Linked DNA regions of Butyricimonas faecalis. The protein of the gene in region 1 interacts with the protein of each later gene in a pairwise test. Links are inferred from orthologs where the notes say so. Each region holds a gene or a part of one and is shown on either strand. Other genes may lie near its edges.

Region 1 (5,106 bases):
TTGATTAAAGTAAATCAGATTGGTACGTTAACCGAAACGCTGGATGCGATTGATATGGCTCACCGTGCCGGTTACACGTCAGTAACTTCTCATCGTTCTGGGGAGACGGAAGATGCAACTATTGCGGATATTGCAGTCGCAACTAATTCCGGACAAATTAAGACAGGGTCATTAAGCCGTTCTGACCGAATGGCAAAATACAACCAATTACTTCGGATTGAAGAAGAATTAGGTGATAATGCCCAGTTTTATGGACGGAAGTTTTGCAAGTAATTAAGTTATTCATAAAATGCAAAGACTCTTATGGCATAGCTGTAGGAGTCTTTCCTTTTAGAGATAGGTAATATGCTTGATTTGTAGTACATTTATGGTTGTTTGTCTGAAATGCAAATCATTCTTTTTCTTGTTCTTTTTTGGGTTTACCCTCTACGATCATGACGATCTCTCCTTTTACCCCGTTTTCGGTGTAATGATCAATTAGTTCTTTTAATGTACCCCGTTGGAAGTCTTCGAAAAGTTTACTGATCTCGCGAGCTACGCAGGCATGGCGGTTTTCCCCGAAGAATTCAGCCATTTGTTCGAGGGCTTTTACTAAGCGGAATGGTGATTCGTAAAATATCATCGTGCGTTCCTCTTCAGCGAGGGCTATGAGTTTCTTTTGGCGGCCTTTTTTTTGTGGTAGAAATCCCTCAAAACAAAAACGATCACAGGGTAGGCCTGAGTTGACGAGAGCCGGAACAAATGCTGTGGCTCCAGGTAAACATTCTGTTTCTATTCCTTGCTCGATGCAGGTACGTACAAGTAGAAATCCCGGGTCGGAGATTCCCGGTGTTCCGGCATCACTGATTAAGGCTATGTCTTCACCTTGAGCAATGCGCTCTGTAATACGACTTACTTGCTGGTGTTCATTGAATTTATGGTGTGAGAGCAAGGGCGTGTTAATCTCGTAATGTTTTAATAGTTTTGCAGAGGTTCGGGTATCTTCGGCAAGTACAAGAGGTACTTCTTTTAGTATGCGAAGTGCTCTCAGCGTAATGTCTTCAAGATTACCGACTGGAGTTGGAATCAGATATAATTTAGCCATAATAATTGATAATTGAAAGTGAATTTCGATCTTCAATAGGTTACAGGGGCAAAGGTAGGGAATAAAATATTTACATGTATGAGGTGGGAGAATTTTATTTGTTAACACGAAAGGTGTCGTATTGTATTTATTTACAAATGATTGATGCAACATTCACGGCCAAATTGCCAAAGATGTGAAAAAAAAATCACGTTTTCTTTGGTTGGAATGAAATTTGCCGTATATTTGCAACCGCTAAAGCAAAAGATGGTCCGTTCGTCTAGGGGCTAGGACGCAAGATTCTCATTCTTGTAACACGGGTTCGATTCCCGTACGGACTACTAAGGCAAAGAGCAAGATATTAACGATGGTCCGTTCGTCTAGGGGTTAGGACGCAAGATTTTCATTCTTGTAACACGAGTTCGATTCTCGTACGGACTACCGAGATTTTAGTGGGTTTTATGGTCCGTTCGTCTAGGGGTTAGGACGCAAGATTTTCATTCTTGTAACACGAGTTCGATTCTCGTACGGACTACAAAGTTGAATTAAATTAATTTGTAGAGATGGCAAATCATCAATCATCAGAAAAAAGAATAAGGCAGACTGAAAAAAGAAGATTACACAATCGTTATTATGCAAAGACTGCTAGAAATGCCGTTAGAAAGCTACGTGCAATGACTGAGAAGGAGACTGCAGCAGATTTATTGCCGAAGGTTTCGGCTATGTTGGATAAATTAGCAAAAAAACATATTATCCACAAGAACAAAGCAGCTAACTTAAAGTCTAGCTTGGCTTTACATGTGAATAAATTGTAATTTTACTATTTTAAGATATTGAGGTAACAGACAGAATGTTTGTTACCTCTATTTCTATGTGTCGCTGGATCTTGAGAAATTGTTTCTCGAGATTTTTTTTATTGTAAAAAAATAGCTATATTGCCAGCAATAAAGAAAAAATATGGCTGAAAATTATATCCCGATTTCCTCGTGGGCGGAAGACGACAAGCCTCGGGAAAAGATGTTGTCGAAAGGTGTTGCTACACTTTCAACAAATGAGTTACTCGCAATTTTAATCCGTTCGGGGTGTGGAGGGGAATCTGCCTTGGATTTGTCTCGTCGGATATTGTTAGATCTTAGTAATGATTTGAATACGTTGGCTCGTCTTTCTGTTTTGGATTTTACGAATCGTTACAAAGGAGTAGGGATGGCAAAGGCTGCTTCGATCGTTGCTGCAATGGAATTAGGGCGCCGCCGGGCGTTGTCTGCGGTAAGGGAAGAGCCATCCGTGGCAACTAGCCGGGATTTGTATGATTATCTCCAACCATTAATTGGGGATCTGGATCATGAAGAGTTTTGGGTAGTGGCCCTGTCTAGTGCTTGCCGGATTAAGTCATGTGATCGTTTGTTTTCGGGGGGAATTGAAAGCACGATTATTGATATTCGTATGATATTCAGGAGGGTGCTGGAATCAAAAGCATGTTCTATTGTGATCGCTCACAACCATCCTAGCGGCAATAACCGTCCGAGTTCTCATGATATTACTTTGACGAAGAAAGTGCAGGAGGCAGGACGGGTGTTGGATATCATGATACTGGATCATATTATCGTTTGCCCTGATCGGTATTACAGTTTTGCGGATAATGGAATGCTTTAATCCTATTAAGTGCTAAAAGTTGAATCAGAAGGATATCTTTTATTATCTTTGTGGCAGCTATTGATGTCATATTGACACTTGTTGTGATTGTTAATGTGACATGTTGAGACTTGGCAGGGATTTTGCTTAGAATAAATAGTTTAAAATGTTTATTCATAAAAATATATACGATATGGCAGAAGAGAAGATGTCGACTCAGGAGAACGAGTTTGAAGAGTCACAGATGAACGAAATGGAGAAAGAAGAAGTGAATTCTGGAAAACATCACGAGGAGGCTCACAAAAAGAAAGAGGACAAGTCGTGTAAAAAAGAAGACAAACAGCTTGAAGAGTTGGGACAAAAGTTGATCGAAATGAATGATAAATATTTACGTTTGTCTGCAGAGTTCGATAACTACCGGAAACGTACTTTGAAGGAAAAAATGGAGTTGACGAAGAGTGCTGGGGAACAATTGTTGAGTAATATTTTACCTGTGGTGGATAACTTTGAACGTGCCTTGAAAAGTATGAGTACGGCGAAAGATGTGGCAGCTCTGAAAGAAGGAGTAGATTTGATTTATGCTAATTTCAAGTCTTTTTTGACACAAAATGGTGTAAAAGAAATCGAAACTGAAAATGCTGATTTTAACACGGATATTCATGAGGCGGTAACGACAATTCCAGCCCCGACCCCTGAGTTGAAGGGAAAAGTGTTGGATTGTATTGAGAAGGGGTATTATTTGAATGACAAAGTTATGCGTTTTGCAAAAGTGGTTGTTGGTGAATAAAATATAGTTGCGTGGTAATGGAAAAGAGAGATTATTATGAGGTGTTGGGGGTATCTAAGAGTGCTGATGCCACTGAGATTAAGAAAGCATATCGGAAACTGGCTTTGAAATACCACCCGGACAAGAATCCGGGAGACAAGGAGGCCGAGGAAAAATTTAAAGAAGCTGCAGAGGCATATGATGTGTTGAGTAACGAGGAAAAGAGACATCGTTATGACCAATTCGGATATGCTGGTGTTGGTGGCGCCGGACAAGGAGGTTTTGGTGGAGGCATGAGTATGGATGATATTTTCTCTCAATTCGGGGATATTTTTGGGAGTTTTGGTGGCTTTAGTGGTTTCGGTGGTTTTGGCGGTGGACGTGGTTCTCGTCGGGTAAATCGGGGAACTAATCTGAGAGTGAAAGTTAAAATGAGTCTTCAAGAAATTGCTACTGGAATTGAGAAGAAAATTAAGGTGAAAAAATATGTGGCTTGTCAACATTGTAACGGAACGGGGGCAAAGGATGGAAAATCCTATTCTACTTGTTCTACTTGTAAGGGATCAGGGCAGGTGACCCGAGTACAGAATACAATATTGGGGGCGATGCAAACTACTTCCACGTGTCCGACTTGCGAAGGTGAAGGAAAAATTATTAATGAAAAATGTACTTTCTGTAATGGAGAGGGTGTGTTGATGTCGGAGGAGGTAATTTCTATCAACATTCCGGCAGGAGTGGCAGAAGGAATGCAATTATCATTGAGTGGTAAGGGAAATGCAGCTCGTCGCGGAGGCGTGAACGGGGATTTGATCGTGTTGATAGAAGAAGAAGAACATCCGGAGTTGGTGCGGGATGGGAATGATTTATTATATAACGTGTTTATCGGGTACCCGGAAGCTGTATTAGGAGAAACAGTTGAAATTCCGACTATCGAAGGGAAAGTGAAGGTGAAGATTGAGGCTGGGACCCAACCAGGTAAGATATTGCGTTTACGGGGCAAAGGTTTGCCTGATGTAAACGGTTATGGTAAAGGTGACTTGTTGGCAAAGGTGAACGTGTGGATTCCTAAGAATTTGTCTAAGGATGAGAAGAAGCTTGTGGAAAAGATGAGAGAGACGGAAGGTTTTAAACCGGGGAGTGGCGATAAAAAAAGCATCTTCTCCAAGATGAAGGATTTTTTTGATTAAAAGATAAATTTATGATTACACTGACACAATTAGAATATGTTGTTGCAGTCGATGAATTCCGGCATTTTGCAACAGCAGCCGACAAGTGTTTCGTGACACAGCCGACACTGAGTATGCAAATTAAGAAGTTGGAAGACGATCTGGGTGTAATCATTTTTGATCGGAGTCGACAGCCGGTAGTTCCCACTGACATTGGATATAAGTTGATAGAGCAGGCTAGAATAGTGTTGGCTTCGACACAAAGAATAAAAGAGATTATTAATGAAGAGAAACAGGAAGTAGCGGGATCTTTGAAAATAGGTATTATTCCCACGCTAGCTCCTTATTTATTACCGATATTTATCGGGGACTATATTCGTCGTTATCCAGGGGTACAAGTGGAAGTGGAGGAATTAATCTCGGAAGAGATTATCCGGCGATTGAAACACGACACGTTGGACGTGGGAATATTTGTGACC
Region 2 (5,722 bases), 3.5 Mb from region 1 along the record:
AAGAAGTTGAAGAGTTTTTACACTCGATAAACTTTCCCTATACCGTGGGTTACGGGATGACCGAATGCGGACCGATTCTCTCGTATGCCGGATGGGAAACTTTCAAAAAAGGTTCCTGCGGAAAAGCGGCACCTCGCATGCAACTAAAAATAGACTCCCCGGATCCGGCGCACATCGTTGGTGAAATCCTTGCCAAAGGAGACAACCTCATGATCGGGTATTACAAAAACGAAGCCGCCACACAAGCCGCTTTCACGCCCGATGGATGGCTCCGCACGGGAGACCTCGGCCTGATTGACGAGGAAGGTAATCTTTTCATCAAGGGACGCAGTAAAAACATGATTCTCGGTCCCAGTGGCCAGAACATTTACCCGGAAGAAATCGAGGATCATCTGAATAACCTTCCCTACGTATGCGAATCCATCGTTGTCGAGAAAGAAGGCAAACTCACCGCCTTAATCTATCCCGACTTCGAGGCCATCAATGCCGACAATAAAAACTCGGACGAGGCCATTACCGCCATCATGGAAGAAAACCGGAAACAAGTGAACGAAACCCTTCCGGCATACAGCCAGATCGCGAAAATCACGATATACAACGAAGAATTCGAAAAAACACCCAAGAAAAGTATTAAACGGTTTTTATATCAATAACGGTTAGCCGTTATTGATATAAAAATTTTTAACGGTGTTCCATAAACATGGACATCGAATTAATGTGAAATAACGTTATCAAAATGCTATCATCTTGGCATTATATTGCCATCATATTGCGAGCCGCTCCCATTCCCCTCCCATTCCGCTCCTATTCCCCTCCCATTAAAATACGAAATTATTGTAGTACGATAGCAATTATTAACAGGGTGATAGGTTTATGGTAGCAATTTGATCACAGCATAATAGCTCTATCGGATAGAAACTCCAATAGAGAGCCCGCGTTACAGGAATACAGCTTCACAAGAATTGTTATAACAACAAACAAACGTTTTATCATATAACCACTCCAATTCCCCCTTCCTACTTTACCAAACAATCAGATACAATGTATAAGCGACATAAATAACAAATAATACCACACCTTCCCCCCGCCCGATCTTGAATCCCGTGCGCATGAAAGGCAAAAGCAGTAAAGAAGTTCCGAGCATCACCAGCATATCCGTCCAGTTAATCTGGTTGGTCTCCACGGGCGCAATCGTCGCGGTTAATCCCAAAACAGCCAAAAGATTGAATATATTCGAACCGATCACGTTACCGATAGCAATATCCGTACGTTTCTTCAACGCGGCCACCACGGAGGTTGCCAGTTCCGGCATACTCGTTCCTGCCGCCACGATCGTCAGCCCGATCACCGCCTCGCTCCATCCCAGGGCTTTCGCGATAATCACGGCATTATCGACAAGCAAGCCCGATCCCCATACCAACAAAGCAAGTCCCGCAATCACCAACACGACATCCAACATCCAACTCTTCGTGGGTTTGATTTCCTCGTCCCCTTCAACAGCCTCTCCCCGCTTGGCCTTGTACACGCAGTAAATCGTATAAGCACATATCCCGGCAAAAAACAAGATTCCGGCCCATCTTCCGAAACTCCCGTTACGAAATATCCCCACGAACAGCAACGTGGCCACCAGCATCACGGGCGCATCCAAACGAATCAACCGGGAATTCACTCGCAACGGGTAAATCATAGCCGAAATACCAAGAATAGCGCAAACATTGAATATATTGGATCCCATCACGTTCCCCACGGCAATACCCGGATTACCCTCCAACGCCGACTGCACGCTAACCAACAACTCCGGTGCACTTGTTCCGAAAGCCACCACGGTCAAACCGACAACTAAAGGAGATATTCCAAAACGCACGGCCAAAGACGCGCTACCTTTTACCAAAAAATCAGCCCCGAAATAAAGTACAACCAAAGAGGCTGCCACGAGAAGTACAGGAATCAGCATGAAGATCAAAAGTTAAAAGTTAATACTAAAAGTTCACGATCGCGAGAACAAATATTCATCGTTATTCGTACTTTTGAGACCTCAAAAATAAGAATAAAATTACACGATCGTTTTTTAACCTTTAGTTTTTAGCTTTTAACTTGAACAATATGTTTAAACAATTCAAGGAACTACTGAACACGGCAAAACATACTCCCAAGCTCGGGGGATTGGAAATATTCAAATACATCGGTCCCGGTCTATTAGTCACCGTGGGCTTTATTGATCCGGGAAACTGGGCCTCCAACCTGGCCGCCGGAGCAGAATTCGGTTATTCACTATTATGGATGGTCACCCTGTCCACGATCATGCTGATCGTGTTGCAGCACAACGTGGCACACTTGGGGATTGCCTCCGGCTTGTGCCTTTCGGAAGCCGCCAGCGAGTACCTGAAACCCCGTTATGCCAAAGGGATCCTCTACTCGGCCATGCTCGCCTCCATCTCCACCTCGCTGGCCGAGATTCTGGGTGGAGCCATTGCCCTGCAAATGTTATTCAACATCCCGATCCGGGCCGGGGCAATACTCGTGTTGCTTTTCGTGGTCATCATGTTGTTCACTAATACCTATCGGGTGATCGAGAAATGGATTATCGCCTTCGTTTCCATCATCGGTTTATCGTTCATCTACGAGCTTTCCCTGGTGGAAATCGATTGGAACACAGCTCTACCCGCGTGGGTTACCCCCGCTTTTCCCGATGGTTCCATGGTCGTTATCATGAGCGTGCTCGGGGCCGTGGTGATGCCCCACAATCTATTTCTCCATTCCGAGGTCATCCAAAGCCGCCAATGGAATATACAGGACGACAAAATCATCAAGAAGCAACTACGCTACGAGTATGCCGACACGATTCTTTCCATGTTGATCGGTTGGGCCATCAACAGCGCCATGATCCTGTTGGCCGCCGCCGCATTTTTCGGGACTAGAACTCCCGTCACGGAATTGGAACAAGCCAATTCCCTGTTGGCACCGTTACTCGGGAATAATGCCTCCGTGATTTTCGCCGTGGCTCTCTTGTTTGCCGGCATTTCCTCTACTATTACTTCGGGCATGGCAGCCGGCTCTATTTTTGCCGGGATATACAAGGAACCCTACGATATCAAGGATAACCACTCCCGCATCGGTGTACTAACTTCCCTGATTATCGCTTTCGCCTTGATCATGGTGGTATCGAATCCTTTCCAAGGGTTGATTTACTCGCAGATGGCCCTAAGCGTACAGTTGCCGATCACGATTTTCACGCAGGTTTACCTCACCTCGTCTTCCAAGGTCATGGGAAAATACAAAAACTCAACTTACACGAAATGGCTCCTGTACGTGATCGGTGGAATTGTCACGTTATTAAATATTATGCTATTAATTAGTTTTTTATAACCTTGATAGGAATATATAAATGCTCAAAAAAAGAGGTAAAGACGACTTCACTTAATTTTAAGTCGTCTTTACCGGTATCATCCATTCCCGAAATATTTACAAGATATTCACGATTGAATTCAAATGATTCATTTACTTCACAAATTTATCCGGAACATCTATTAAATCCTGCCCCCTCAACTCTTTTGCCAAAATTTTCCCGTCCGGGCCGATTAACACAATATATGGAACAGCTCTAACACAATATAAGCGTGAAGCCGGATTACCTCGTCCTAAAATCATGTGCTCCCAAAAGCTCCCATCTTCCCGAATAATTTTTTTCCATCTCTCCTCATAGAAATCAGAAGAAACGCCTAATATTTTAAAATTTTTTCCTTCAAAATGCTTCAACGCTTTCTTTAATGCTGGAACTTCTTTCCGACACCAATGACAATATGAATGCCAAAAGTCAATCAACACATAATTACCCCGTAAATCACTCAAACGTATTATATTACCTAAAGTATCTTTTCCTACAATTTCGGGAGCCTCATGACCAATAGAACAATTCTCGTAAATCATCAATTGTTCTCCCATCCAAGTCATGTAACGGGTTTTCTTTGCTTTGGACCCGAAAGTCTTAATATAGGCTCTCTCTTTATCAACATCGTTTAATGTTGGAAAATTTTTAAACTGAAATATTTTAGAATAATAGAGGTATATCCCGAAAGGGTTATTCCTGTTTTTCTCCAAATATTTGTTTACCAATGCCTGTTCTATCTCTTTTTCTTTTGTGTAATAAGGGATTGACTCTTTTTTAATTCTTGCCATTTCAGCCTCATCGCCCATATCACGTGCCCGAAAGAAACAACGATCCAAAGAATCTTGAATATGTTTATTCGTGGCAACATATAGTTCATTAGCAAATTCACGATACAATTTATCCAACGGAGAGCCTTTTACACTCCATGTTATTCCTTCCTCCGTCACTCGTTCTGCTGTCAATTTTACATTTTTTCCATCTAGAAAAAAATAACCACCATGTTTAAGATTATCTCCCACGAAATAAAGCTCCGGCGTCATTTCATTCAAAACAAACTCAAAATTTCCTTTATGAACTTCAGCGGAATCAATCACACGATATATTTCTCTAAACTCATTTACAACTTCAAACAAATAAATTTTATTGATTTGAGCATCTCCGACATTACCCTCTATTCTTTGTTGACTATAACTTTCAAAAAATACAACATAAAAAAGAAGGAAAAGAATACCTTTTTTCATAACGAATAAATTACTTCCATTCATTTAATAACAAAAAGAACGAGAGAGAGATACACAATTTTTTTAGACTCTCTCTCTGTAACATTTTAATTCAATCTGAACATGGATAGAGAATGTAAAATTTAACACATCCTCTATCTGTCATTCGATTAATTCAACTTTTCTACGGTATAAAGTACCTCATCACAGAATCCAGTTTTTGCATAGATCTTTTCCGCGGAAAGACCACCAACGTTGTTCAAACGATAAACGGCAATTCCTCCAGGTTTATCACTCAAACCACGATCTTTTACAGCTACAGTAAGTTGCACATATGTGTCTTCTATACCCTGTGGATCTTTTATCTCGGTGCAATCCATCCCCGTTATGGTGTAATTCTCAACATCACCATCAATTAATACCGCCTCGGAAAGCGTTCCAATATTAAACGCATATATCTTATTATTGCTCAAGAAGAAGAAAATATTAGGCTGCCCTAAAACATAATCTTTCCAAGGATAGGAATTAGCAAAAAACAACTTCGTTCCAGCAATAAAACTCGACGCTTCATACAAATGGGGAAATTCACTTTTCGAGAGAACTTTTTTATCTTCAGCAACAAATATCGTTTGCCAAGATGAATTAAAGCCCGTTTTACTTTTAAGCAGTATATATTCACCCGTTTTCGTATTTTTCATCAATTCCCACATAAAATCCTTACGAGAACTTTGATTTCCCATAACAATCAACTCAATTCCCTCTCCTATATCATTCGGATCATAATTGGAAAAATCATAATCTTTCCCGGTAATAAAACTAAAATACCCGACCCCATCTTTATTTACCATAAACCGATTATGCAGGTTATCATAAAACATAAGTCCCACAGAATAACCAATTGAAGAAGCCGCATAATAATCTCTAGGTTCTGCAAGAAATACTAGTTCCGGATTCCAATCTGCTTTTGCTTTATCTCCATTTACCCTGTTATACACCTTACCGTTCACTACCAAATAATCTCCTTCCGCAGTCGCAATATAACCCGTAATAACCAAACTTCCTTCCATCTCCTCCCCCAACACAAATTTTTCTTTCATATAATTTTGTCTTGTAA

What was found.
Region 2: the proteins of D8S85_RS14935 (region 1) and D8S85_RS00050 interact in binary tests that used the Escherichia coli proteins (3 or more experiments, as listed by UniProt). The link is inferred for Butyricimonas faecalis from one-to-one orthologs.

Annotation. Positions count from the first base shown.
Region 1 is NZ_CP032819.1:3,510,399-3,515,504, forward strand. Bases 1,875-4,685 are described here. They hold D8S85_RS14935 (nucleotide exchange factor GrpE), read left to right. Parts: upstream 1,875-2,888; coding sequence 2,889-3,482; downstream 3,483-4,685. Other genes in these bases: rpsT (30S ribosomal protein S20), read left to right, coding at 1,875-1,878; radC (RadC family protein), read left to right, coding at 2,021-2,716; dnaJ (molecular chaperone DnaJ), read left to right, coding at 3,500-4,648; D8S85_RS14945 (hydrogen peroxide-inducible genes activator), read left to right, coding at 4,660-4,685. In the rest of the region: eno (phosphopyruvate hydratase), read left to right, coding at 1-273; rsmI (16S rRNA (cytidine(1402)-2'-O)-methyltransferase), read right to left, coding at 392-1,084; more of rpsT, read left to right, coding at 1,627-1,874; more of D8S85_RS14945, read left to right, coding at 4,686-5,106. UniProt on the Escherichia coli protein: Participates actively in the response to hyperosmotic and heat shock by preventing the aggregation of stress-denatured proteins, in association with DnaK and GrpE. It is the nucleotide exchange factor for DnaK and may function as a thermosensor.
Region 2 is NZ_CP032819.1:13,980-19,701, reverse strand. What follows is about bases 1,245-4,234. They hold D8S85_RS00050 (Nramp family divalent metal transporter), read left to right. Parts: upstream 1,245-2,103; coding sequence 2,104-3,366; downstream 3,367-4,234. Other genes in these bases: D8S85_RS00045 (TlpA disulfide reductase family protein), read right to left, coding at 3,499-4,234; D8S85_RS00055 (calcium/sodium antiporter), read right to left, coding at 1,245-1,954. Also shown: D8S85_RS00060 (AMP-binding protein), read left to right, coding at 1-653; more of D8S85_RS00055, read right to left, coding at 1,022-1,244; more of D8S85_RS00045, read right to left, coding at 4,235-4,629; D8S85_RS00040 (PKD-like family lipoprotein), read right to left, coding at 4,779-5,722. UniProt on the Escherichia coli protein: H(+)-stimulated, divalent metal cation uptake system. Involved in manganese and iron uptake. Can also transport cadmium, cobalt, zinc and to a lesser extent nickel and copper. Involved in response to reactive oxygen.